Regions from separate parts of the Paenibacillus sp. J22P218 genome, predicted to be linked through region 2. Evidence: riboswitches for the same ligand, from Rfam matches in the RefSeq annotation. Region 2 holds a riboswitch; the other holds the start of a gene.
The links. A riboswitch is a leader RNA that binds a small molecule or an ion and turns the genes downstream of it on or off. The one in region 2 is predicted to bind cyclic di-GMP.
Positions count from the first base shown of each region.

Region 1 (5,953 bases), on a different contig from region 2:
AGCAAAAACGAGTCCGTATACGACCCGGCACATAACGAGAATATGCCGCTGCATGAAATGCATGAAACTGCCGAAGATACATGGCTGAGGAAAGAGCTTCGAAACGAGGTATGGCAAGCGCTTAGCAACCTGACCGAAGCTAACCGTACGGTCACGATTCTCTACTACATCGATGACTATAAGATCAGGGAAATCAGCGATTTCCTCGGTCTGTCTGTTGAAGCGGTGGAGAGCAGACTTCGCCGATCAAGAACGTTATTAAAGAAGGAGATGCTCAGCATGGTAAACGAAAATCTGAATCAGAATAAGCTGAACGATGAGTTCAAGAAGAAGGTGTTTCAGGACGAAAGAATGCCCGAAACACAATTTCGCCGCGTGGCGATGGGCGAGAGCGATTTTGACGATATCGACATGAATAAAACGAAGTTTGTCAACATTAATTTAGAAGGCGCTAGCTTCGATAATATCAATATGAGCAAAACCGTATTCCACGATATCAACATGCATCAGGCCAAATTCATTGAAGTAGGTTTGTGGGATATCGAGATCGGCAACTGCGCAATGGGGGGTGCTTACTTTCACGATATCGGGCTGAAGGGCAAGAGCAATACGTTCGAGAACTGTGAATTAGCAGGAACATCCTTTACAAACTGCAATCTTTCCAATGTGGAAATGAAAGACTGCGACATATCGGGACTTAAGATTAATGGGATATCCATTCAGGATTTGCTAGAGAATTATTCGAATAACAAATAAGAACGGAGGCCCTCATCTAATAGGAAGGGGGCCTCGCAATTTCTAAAGGTTGTACGATTCGATAGCGATCGAGTTTGGTCCTTTTTTCCGCGCTTCATTAATGGTTTCAATAGATTCTTCGATGACCTTACGAATCTCCGCAATCGTTCTGACAGAGCCGACTAAAGCGCCGATATAACAACCCATTTGCTTCGGACAACCGATGCTATTGAAATCAAAGGCTATCATATCATCGACTATGGACTGCGCGACATGAGTGATCACTTGGTGATTCGCGATTGCGAATACGATGAATTCATCGCCATCAGCACGGCCGATAGCGGCCTGAGTTAAGCCGGCACGGACATTGGCTTCAATGATTTGATAACAAGAGGCAATGACGTTGTCCCCTACCTCGAAGCCGTAATCGTCGTTCACCTGCTTGAAGTGGCTGATATCGAAGCGAAAGACGGAGAGGCTATCGTCAGACGAACATGAGGCTGTGATGCCGGCGGCTGCCTCCAGAAACATCTCCATATTGGGGATGTTTTTTTTGATTTCATGCGCTGCAGACTGCTCGATATGCAACAAATCTATTTTTTTATCCATATCAAACCCTTCTTTCTCGATTATAGTGATAAGCCGATCAATTGCGATTTTCTTCTGAATGTGTTCATTAAGCAGCGATGAAATTTCGATCCGCTTACGAATCAATTGATGAACGATGATGCTACTATCTACAGGTCCGTTTATCATTTCTTTGATTTCAGTAAGGGAGAAGTCTAGATTTTTGAGAATGACGATCCAATTCAATAAATGGGATTGGCTCGGATCGTAGGAACGATATCCCGTTTCAGCATCGATCGCCGACGGCTTCAGCAGACCGATCTCGTCATAGTGACGCAGCATTTTAGCAGTAACGTTGTTTTGTACGGCGAATTCACCAATTTTCAATCGATGACACCCTTTCATAAAGAACTCCGGCCGGAATTGCTTAACCTAACGATAAACCCTCCCCCTATGGGAAAGTCAATCTATATTTTGGCAAAATGCGGTATATTAATAGAGGATGCATGAATAAGGGGGAACAATGATGAATGAAATAAAGCACCTAATTAAGAGTCCAACAAGGACAGGGACCGTTGTAGGCATGATTGCCATTATATCGAGCCAATCTTTTCTTATGTTGAGATCTTGGGATCAGCAGGGTGTGTTTTACACATTGCTAACGAGTATTATTCTTTGTTTAGTTGTATTGTTTCTCGCATTGTACAGATCGTTTATCAAGAAACCAAACGAGTTGCGCCTATCCGACGAGAGAATTATAGTGAATGGTCATGTCGTTCATTCAAAGGATATTAAAGTGATTATGACCTCAGGCTACTTTAAACCTGTGATCGGGTTATTGACTTACAATAGGAAGATTGTCTCTATGGACATGGCATTCCGATATTTTGGGGATGAAGATCGAGGTATCTCGGATCTAAAGAACTGGGCACAAACGAACAACGTAAAAATGGTCAATAAATCGTTTCAGACGTGGATATAGAGAAAATGAAGTATTTAAGGCAGTCGGTCTAGAAAGAACGGCTGCCTTTCTCTGCTGAGTGGATGAAGTGAATAAAAGAAATAGAGATAGGAAATCAGTAGGTAATCCTTAGGGAAAAAGAGGGATTACGGATGGAACGGACATTACAAAGCTTCTCGTCAATCATTAAGGATAGACTGAACGATGCAGCTGATCTCGTTATAAAAACATATAAAGTGCAAGAACGAATCGAACTAACCTCCATGTATTTGTGCTTAACGGATCAAAAGCTGGTCGATGAATTGGTCATAACAGGCCTATTAACGCTGCATTCCCCGCTGAAAAATGGTCAAAATCCTTCTCAAGTAAGATAAGCGTTTCCTATACTTCGACGGGTTGTTTGCAGCGCATGCAAGGTCTAAACTATACGCGAGCAACGATAATAACCGATGGATAGAACGAGGAGGAGCAATCATTCATGAATCAATCCACATCAGCACAAACACCGAAGCTGCACGAAGTGTTCGGACGGCAATTTCGAATCGGCGCAGCCGTTAATCCGAGAACGCTGGTCTCGCAGCGCGAGCTGCTGGCGCAGCATTTCAATAGCGTAACGGCGGAGAATGAAATGAAGTTCGAACGGCTGCATCCGGCCGAAGATCGGTATACGTTCGAGGAAGCGGACCGCTTGTTGGAATTCGCAAAGTCAAACGGTATGGCAGTCCGAGGCCATACGCTCGTATGGCATAACCAAACGTCCGATTGGGTGTTTGATAACGGCTCGGGCGGCTTAGTTGATCGCGACACACTGCTTGCACGAATGAAAGTGCATATCGAAACGGTAGTTGGGCGTTATAAGGGACAAATCTACGCATGGGACGTTGTGAATGAAGCAGTGTCTGACAGCGGAGAGGAGCATCTTCGTCCGTCCAAGTGGCTGGACATTATCGGCGATGATTTTATTGCCAAAGCGTTCGAATATGCGCATGCCGCTGATCCTGACGCGTTGTTGTTTTACAACGATTATAACGAGTCCGTACCTGAGAAGAGAGAGAAAATCTATGCACTCGTCAAATCGCTTAAGGAGAATGGCGTGCCGATCCACGGGGTAGGACTGCAGGCGCATTGGAACTTGACACATCCGACGCTGGACGATATTCGTGCAGCCATCGAACGATATGCTTCTCTTGGACTGCAGCTGCATATTACCGAAATGGACGTATCGGTCTTCGCGTTCGAAGACAGACGCACGGATCTGACCGCCCCTACGGCTGAGATGATGCAGCTCCAGGAGGAAAGATACGGCGAGATGTTCCGGTTGTTCCGGGAATATAGCGACGTACTGACAAGTGTTACATTCTGGGGAGCAGCTGACGACTATACGTGGCTGGACGGATTCCCGGTGCGGGGACGGAAAAATTGGCCGTTGCTGTTCGACACGAAGCATCAGCCGAAAGGCTCGTACTACAAGGTGATTAGCCAAACGGAAGATGCGCTTGAAGGCTAATAGCGATTGAGAAGATGGCAAGCTGGAGCCGGCATGAGTCGGAGCCAGCTTGTTTGCTTTGCATAGACATATTGCACCAAATATAATCGGTCGACAATATCGGTCAAAGGAAGATTGTGACAAAATGATGATTTCTTAAATAAATTAACGAAATCTATACTTCAAATCTATTGATATCTGAAATGTAAAATAGTAGAATGTTCCTATTCGCTGTAAATGTTTACTAATTGTATCGGTGAACTATCCTAAAATCACATAATGCAAATCCGTCGAAAGACGAGAGACGCAAAGCTATAGGGACTACTTCTCAAAAAAGAAATGTCAGCCAGTTGCAAAAGGTTTAGCAGAGGCATGTCTATGGTCGTCCATAGACATGCCTCTTTGCTTACAACAAAAAAGAGATAATAACGAAATAGGAGAGAGTGGAGACAATGAGCGAGCAAGAGATGAATATCCGGACCTTATTTCCAAGCGACGACGGCAACGAGCGACAACGAGACGATCTTATAGCACTATTCAGGCAAATCGTAGAAGGGGTCGATGCTTTAAAGGATCCCGATTCCGTTAATTTAAAAGGAACGAAAGATAGAGGAGCTACTTTCTATCAGGATTTGACGAAGAACAGCCGCATTCCCGTTAGCGGAAGCACGCAAAATGAAGTGAACGGCGAGCTGCTCAAGCTTCTGCACGGTCATCCTTACCATACGAAATACTTTTTGACTAATATTTTGCCCATGGCCAGCATTCCAGGCATCATGGGAATGCTCACCGCTTTTATGGTGAATGGCAATAACTTGTGGGACGTATACGGACCTGCCGGAGCGGAGGCTGAAGTCAGAGTCGTTGCCATGATGTCGGCACTGATTGGTTATGAGCCTACGGAAAGCGGCGGATATACGACTTGGGGCGGGCAAGGGGCCATCTTTACGGGACTTCGGCTAGCCATTAATAAATATGACGCCAAAGCTGCAAAAGCAGGCGTACCTGACAACTTGTTTGCCTTCTGCTCGGAAGCGGCCCATTACAGCCTGTTCAAATCGATGGAAGCAACGGGGCTGGGCAGCAATAATCTGATTAAGATCCGTACGCGAGAAGACAGCTCCATGGATGTTCGGGATCTCGAAGAGAAAATGGAGAGCGTTATTCAAAGCGGAGGCGTCCCTGTGTACATTGTGGCAACGACAGCGACGACGGATGCGATGGGCATAGATAATGTCGAGGAAATCTTGGCTGTGTCAGAGGAACTAGCGACAAAGCATGGCATTCAAAGGCCGCATATCCACGCGGATTCGGCGCTGGGCGGATTTTTTGCCTTCTTTAACGATTACGACTTTGAAGGAAATCCACATAAATTCGATGCAGAAACGCTATCGGCGCTTCAAGCGATAAGGGAGAGAATGAAGCATTTGGGATTGGCGGATTCGTTGTGCTTTGACTTCCAGAAGCTCGGTCAAACGCCTTACTCCACGAGCTTATTCCTTGTGAAGTGGGCATCCGATCTCAAGCTGCTTGATTTGGAGCCGGATGAAACGCCGTACGTTGGACATCGGGGTTATGGGGATTATCATACGAGCTATACGCTGGAATGCTCTAGAATGGGCAGCTCGATCAGTATTTTAAGCGCGCTAACGGCTTTCGGCATCGAAGGTTATCAGAAGCTGCTCGCCCAATTCGTCGAAGTCAATATAGCGTTCAGAAAGACGTTGGCTGCCGAAGTTCCCGAAGCCGTCATCGTCAATCCTCTAAATCCGGGCATTATCACGCTATTCCGTTTGTATGCGGATCGTAAAAACGGCTATCACGCGGAATACGAAGGGCTTCGCAGCTATGCGGAGATTGAGCGCGAAAATAAGCTGAACGAGCTATTGTTCGAAATTTTGGGCAGAGACCGCGGAAAAATGTTTTTCGGAGATACGAAGAAGCATCTCTACGTGCCAACCGCGGACCGGGCGGGTCAAATTGCGCTGTATGCGGCTAAGTTATTCGTGATCTCGCCGTACACGCAAACTTCAGATGTCGGTGCAATCGTTCACTATTTGAAACAAAAAATCGCTGAAACGTATGCCGCTTATGATCGGCTATCCACGAAGGAGAACAACCATGAAGAAATCTATTCTTAAATTGAATTGGTTCAGAGAACATCTTGCCGTCAAAATCTCGGTCAGCATCCTTCTGCTGCAGGT
Region 1 is NZ_JBWDNL010000001.1:1,073,641-1,079,593, forward strand. Features, by position in the region: gene AC0YN0_RS04335 (sigma-70 family RNA polymerase sigma factor) at 1-756, shown strand, start outside; gene AC0YN0_RS04340 (diguanylate cyclase domain-containing protein) at 799-1,689, opposite strand; gene AC0YN0_RS04345 (hypothetical protein) at 2,416-2,637, shown strand; gene AC0YN0_RS04350 (endo-1,4-beta-xylanase) at 2,742-3,770, shown strand; cyclic di-GMP riboswitch class I at 4,020-4,107, shown strand; gene AC0YN0_RS04355 (pyridoxal phosphate-dependent decarboxylase family protein) at 4,202-5,890, shown strand; gene AC0YN0_RS04360 (methyl-accepting chemotaxis protein) at 5,871-5,953, shown strand, end outside.
Region 1: linked by a shared signal. The riboswitch ahead of AC0YN0_RS04355 (pyridoxal phosphate-dependent decarboxylase family protein) and the one ahead of AC0YN0_RS18575 (SpaA isopeptide-forming pilin-related protein) in region 2 are both predicted to bind cyclic di-GMP.

Region 2 (5,953 bases):
AGGGATACGTGTTGAACGGTACTCGCCAGCAATCGGAGGTAGCGCCTATTATTCGCAATAATAGAACGTTGATTCCTGTGCGATTATTCTCGGAGAAGCTTGGCTTCACCGTAGGATACGATGCCAAACAGAAGAAGATTACCATTCAATAGCATGGACGATGGGCAGCCATTCTGTGGTATGATAGAGAAGTATAGGAATCAGGATTGCCATAGAAAGGTTGCCGATCGATCGTGGATCACTTAACAGTCGATATAAACCGAGTTATCAAAAATGCAATTCAAGTGATGGAAGACAGCAAATATCAAATCTATGAAATATGCGAATCCGCGCGCTCTGAGCTGGAAGCACTCGAGCAGGAACTGGAGCTTGTGCTTCAGGAAACGGTGAAGACGATCGAGAAAGTCGATCAGTTGGAGCAGGATTACAGGCGCGCGCGAATTCGATTGACTGAAGTGAGCCGGGATTTCGTCCGATATAAGGAAGAGGACATTAAGTCGGCTTACGAGAAGGCCACACAAATCCAGCTGGATCTTATGGTGTACCGCGAGAAGGAATCGTATTTGAAGGCTCGCCGGGACGATCTGCAGAAGAGGGTTCGCAACGTTGAGAACTCGATTGAGCGGGCGGAGATGATTGCTTCGCAAATTAACGTCGTACTGGAGTATTTATCAGGCGACCTTAATCAGGTGACGCGAATTTTGGAATCGGCGAAGACGAGGCAGCTGTTGGGTCTTAAGATTATTTTGGCGCAAGAGGAAGAGCGGAAGCGCATCGCCAGGGAAATTCATGACGGGCCGGCACAGTCACTCGCCAATATTGTGCTTCGGACAGAAATCGCCGAACGTATGCTGATTAAGAAAGAATTCGAGATGGTGCAGGAAGAATTGGTAGATTTGAAAGGCCAGGTTCGTTCTGGGCTTGAAGAAATTCGCAAAATCATTTTCAATCTCCGGCCAATGGCGCTCGACGATCTTGGATTAGTGCCGACGCTGCGGAAGTTTGTGCAGGATTTTGAAGATAAATCAAAAATACATACTGTATTCGAGCTCTCCGGCAAGGAGATTCGAATGCCGTCTGCCATGGAGGCGGCCATATACAGGCTCGTACAAGAAGCTTTCACGAATGCTCTGAAGCATGCTAACGCTTCGCGCGTATTGCTTGACATAAGCTATGAGCCTCATTTGATTACAATCATCATTCACGATAACGGCATTGGGTTCCAGAGCGATCTAATCGATCTCGGAGCAAGCCGAAACTCCCATTTTGGACTCATCGGGATGAGAGAACGCGTGGAATTGATTGAAGGAAGGATGGATATAGACTCAAATCCTGGACAGGGTACGAAAATTATAATTCATATACCAATAACTGCCGAGAACAGAAAGGAGTAGTATAATGATAAATCAAGTTCCGAGCACTCCCGCCCGAAAAATCAAAATATTACTTGCAGACGACCATCAGTTGTTTCGCGAAGGCTTGAAACGAATTTTGAATATGGAAGATGATTTGGAAGTGATCGGCGAGTGTGGTGACGGCATTCAGGTTATGGAATTTTGCAATCATACGTTGCCCGAAATCGTACTGATGGACATTAATATGCCGATCGAGAACGGTGTAGTCGCAACAGAAAGACTCAAGAGCATGTTCCCTGACGTGAAGGTAATTATTCTGTCTATTCATGATGATGAGAGCTATGTATTCGAAACGCTCCGCAAAGGGGCTACTGGCTATTTGCTTAAGGATATGGAAGCCGAGTCGCTTATTAATGCGATCCGTTCGGTTGTTCAAGGTTATGCGTATATTCATCCCAAAGTAACAGGGAAGCTTATCAATCAGCTTCGTCGTATGACGTACCTGGACGAGATGGGAATTGTATCGGGAGCTGCAGCCGCCCAAGAGCAAGGCGTTAAATATAACGCTGTCGACGAAAGCCCGCTGACTCGCCGCGAGGCAGAAGTGCTGCGTCTGATGGCTGAAGGCAAGAGCAACAAAAACATTGGCGAGTTCCTGTTTATTAGCGAGAAGACGGTTAAAAACCATGTCAGCAGCATTTTGCAAAAAATGGAGGTTGATGATCGCACGCAAGCGGTTATTCAATCGATTAAGTATGGTTGGGTTACGTTGTAATAGATAAAAGCGTGTTGCACAACTGATTAAAGTGGGGGTCCCGTGTCTGTAGGAGCGGGATTTTTTTGTTGTGTTCGTAAGAAAAGAAAACCTCGATGCAGTCTCTTCGACAACACCGAGGTTCGAATGCTTCGCTAGCGGGATCTCTAGCTTTGTTTATTGGCTCTTTGTTTTCTGAATGTAAGGATACCAGCCGAGATTGCAAAAGCGCCAAGCAGGTAGAACGGAAGCGAGCTTGTATCGCCGGTCTTAGGAAGATTGCCGAGCGGTACTTCGCCTTCTTCGATCACGCTGCCGTCATCTTCACCGCCATCTCCACCGTCGCCAGGTCCACCTTCTGGAATCTCTTCCTCTTCAATTACCTCAGTGGAAGGCGTTGGAGTAGGCGTTACTTCAGGCGTTGGAGTAGGCTCTGTGCTTGGTGATACTTCAGGTGTTGGAGTTGGTGATACTTCCGGCGTAGGAGTAGGTGACGGATCCGGAGTTGGCGTCTCCGGAGGAGACGTTGCGCAGCGAGCTCCGTTGTTCACCAATTCCTCGTAGTATGAAGACTCGCCAGGACCCCACCATACGATTCTGATTGTGTTTTCCTTCGACTCCGTCGATACCGTCTCTGCCGTAATCGTGATCGACTTGCCAGCTGGAACGGTCACTTGATTAGAAGATTCGTCATTAGCTTCGAGCACGTACCAAGTAATTGTGATGTCCTCATCGCCAGGGTTGTGTACTCTCCATTTGCGAGTGGAGCTCGGACTAACGGTACATACATTCGTAATTGTAAGTTCCGGTTGTTCCGGCTCTACAGTAGGAGTCGGTTCCGGTGTTGGTGTAAGAGTCGGCTCCGGCGTTGGAGTAGGAGTCGGCTCTGGCGTTGGTGTAGGAGTCGGCTCCGGCGTTGGTGTAGGGGTCGGCTCCGGCGTTGGAGTAGGAGTCGGCTCTGGTGTTGGTGTAGGAGTCGGCTCTGGTGTTGGTGTAGGAGTCGGCTCTGGTGTTGGTGTAGGAGTCGGTTCCGGCGTTGGTGTAGGAGTTGGCTCCGCCGTTGGTGTAGGGGTCGGCTCCGGCGTTGGAGTAGGAGTCGGTGGTGTGCAATCTTCGCCTGGGTTTTGTGCGGTTATCGACTTACTGTAGTCATCGCCCCACTTGACGGTAAGCGAACCGGGAGTGCCTGTGACAATGATTGGCTCAGAGTCGTTGCTAGTGATGTATTCACTATGCCATGATCCGTTCGTTTTCCATTTGAAATAAAGTTTCACATTGCTTTCGTTCGTAACGATCCATTTGCGAGATTGGCTTGGTTCGTCGGTACAAGCGGCAATGAGATTGAGTATAGGCGTGTTATATACATCAACCTTCGCAGTCTTGTCTTCCTCAACTTTTACCGATTGACCGTTGCTTGAGATGGATGTCGTGAAGCCTGCAGGAACAACCTCAACTACCTTGTAGTAGCCGGGTGCCAGGTTTTCGAACTCCACTTGGCCACTGCTATTCGTTGTGCCGGTAGCAACTACATTGCCGTCTTTAAGTACTTGGAAAGTGACGCCGCTCTGAGGTTTTGCATCGTCATCATCGTAGTAATACTTTTTGGTAACTTTGATGTTCCCGCAATCCTCATCATCGTGACGTCCACCGCCACTAGTGCCTTGCAGGACCCCGTTGGTTAATCTGGGGCTGTCTCCGCCGATGCACTTGTTGCTGTTGTCATCACAATCCTCATCATCACGGCCGCCGCCATAAGTGCCTTGAATGCCGGACACGTCGCGGTCGTCTCCGTCGCATGCATTGCCACCGCCTCCACCACCGCCTCTGGTGAAAACCAATAAAGATTGAAGAGAAGGAGACTCTACCGATGCAAGTTCTTCAGAAGGGAGAACAGTTGACTCTGGATTCTCGGTAGCCGGTGCAGTTGTTTCCTGTGCAGATTCTTGACTTGTTTCATCCGTGCCCTGCGCCATAACGATCGAGCTTAAGAACATGGACAAGACGAGCATGATGGACATGATGACCGCAAACTGTTTTTTGACCAACTTCATTGTTCACTCTCCTCTTAGATTTGGATAATCTAGTTCTAAGAGGGCCGGTTACACTACTAGCTCCGTATAATCCAAGTGTCCAAATGCAGATTATACATCATCGCTTCCCTAAAAAGCATGAATGTTAAGAGGTTTTCCCTCCTTCCTTCACTCTATCTGCTTTCCAATACTACTTATGCTCTAGTTCGCACTAAAATGATAACATATATTGGTATTTCCACAAGAGTGTTAAAATGTTGGGGAATGATGAAAAAGAAAGAAAAATGTCGAACGAGGCATTTGGACAGTATATTTTTAACTTGTCCGCTTATACCGGAACCTGTGGGCGCTCCTTCGCATATAGTGTCGCATAGAGGAGGTGACCGCCGTGTTAGAACTTCTGCTTCTCGTGCTTGGGTGTTATATAGCGGCTGCATTGTCGGTTCATCTAGCTTATCGGATACGGCAAGGGCGGAACCGGGCTAGCAGGCATTATGTGCTTATAGCCGATCAGGATCAACATAATATCGAATGGTATATGCGTTCATTGTTAACATTCTCGCGTCAGACGGGTAAGGAAGTCAAGGTGACGGTTGTTGATTATGGCGCGACCGCTGAGACGCTTGCTATTGTCGATCGAATGGCACGCAAGGGACAAAAGGTGACGGTTCATGAATATCCGGAAAAGATGAGGCGAAGCCGTACCGCCGCTGAAGCAGGTGCAGTCGTTTCCATTAGAGAAAGCGATGCCGATCAGTTGATGTGGCTGCTGCAGTCTGAAGGTATTTTGAAGGACGCGAATCAGGCGGTGCTTATCGACTTGCAGAATCCATCCGATTTGTCCAAAATGCCGTTCTAGTATATACTAATTGCCATAACGGTTGTGAAAGTGAAGCACACTTTGCAGCGCTCTATGCGCTCTAGGTGTGCTTTTTTTGCGTTTTCTTGGTTGTATGTAGAATGGCAGCAATGACGACGCACTAAGAAATACAATATGCGGGGAGCGTAGAAAAGATGCGGGCTTATGTGTATGTTGTCGGCAAAAATGAAAAAAGGAGAGCTTATTGTACGATCGCGCCTGAAGTTGATCGGATTTATTGGCTCGAGCCCTCGCTCGGCATGCGAATGGGGAGGATTGTCCCTCCGGCAGACGAGGGCTGGATATGGCGGAATCCGCTGCCGCTCGGGGATGCTTGCAGGGCGGCGGAGCTTTGTAATAGTGAGCAGGAGCGACGAGGGGGAGGGAGGAGCGATCGCGATGGCGTGGTTGGCAGGCTTGCCGCATGTACGGCGGCAGCGTGCGGGGAGGCTGCGGGCGCTCGGCGGAGCAAGCGCGGCGAGAAGCAGCAGGGCGATAGCCTGCGCGGGGGCGCGGAGCGCTGGGAGCGAGCCGCTGCAGCTGGCGAGCCTGGAGATGGCGGCGCAGCAAGCGTTAGCGGGGCTGCGCTGGAGGCGTTGGCCGCAGCCGCGAGGCGGGCGGCGGCGCTTTTGCAAGGGCGCGCGCTGCTGCGGGGCGAAGCGCAGGCGCTGCTTGAGGGCGCGGGCGTGCCCGGCGCGGACAGCGGCTGGAGCGATGTGCTCCAGCTAGCTGCGCTGCACGGGCTCGTGCGCCTGCGTGGGGCGGTTGCCGCAGAAGCCGGCAGCCGGTCGGGCCTGCTGCGCCGCAGCCGGCGCAGCTTGCGCTGCCTGCGCTGCGGTAGCGGCGAATCACAGATGCGCCGCACAACCTGCGCATCCTGCGGCAGAGCATGCGCTTATTGCTTAAGCTGCATTCAGATGGGTCGCAGCCGGGAATGCGAGCTTCTCATCGAAGG
Region 2 is NZ_JBWDNL010000004.1:86,411-92,363, reverse strand. Features, by position in the region: gene AC0YN0_RS18590 (stalk domain-containing protein) at 1-152, shown strand, start outside; gene AC0YN0_RS18585 (sensor histidine kinase) at 234-1,394, shown strand; gene AC0YN0_RS18580 (response regulator) at 1,399-2,130, shown strand; gene AC0YN0_RS18575 (SpaA isopeptide-forming pilin-related protein) at 2,277-4,160, opposite strand; cyclic di-GMP riboswitch class II at 4,194-4,275, opposite strand; gene AC0YN0_RS18570 (hypothetical protein) at 4,528-4,998, shown strand; gene AC0YN0_RS18565 (ATP-dependent helicase ComFA) at 5,154-5,953, shown strand, end outside.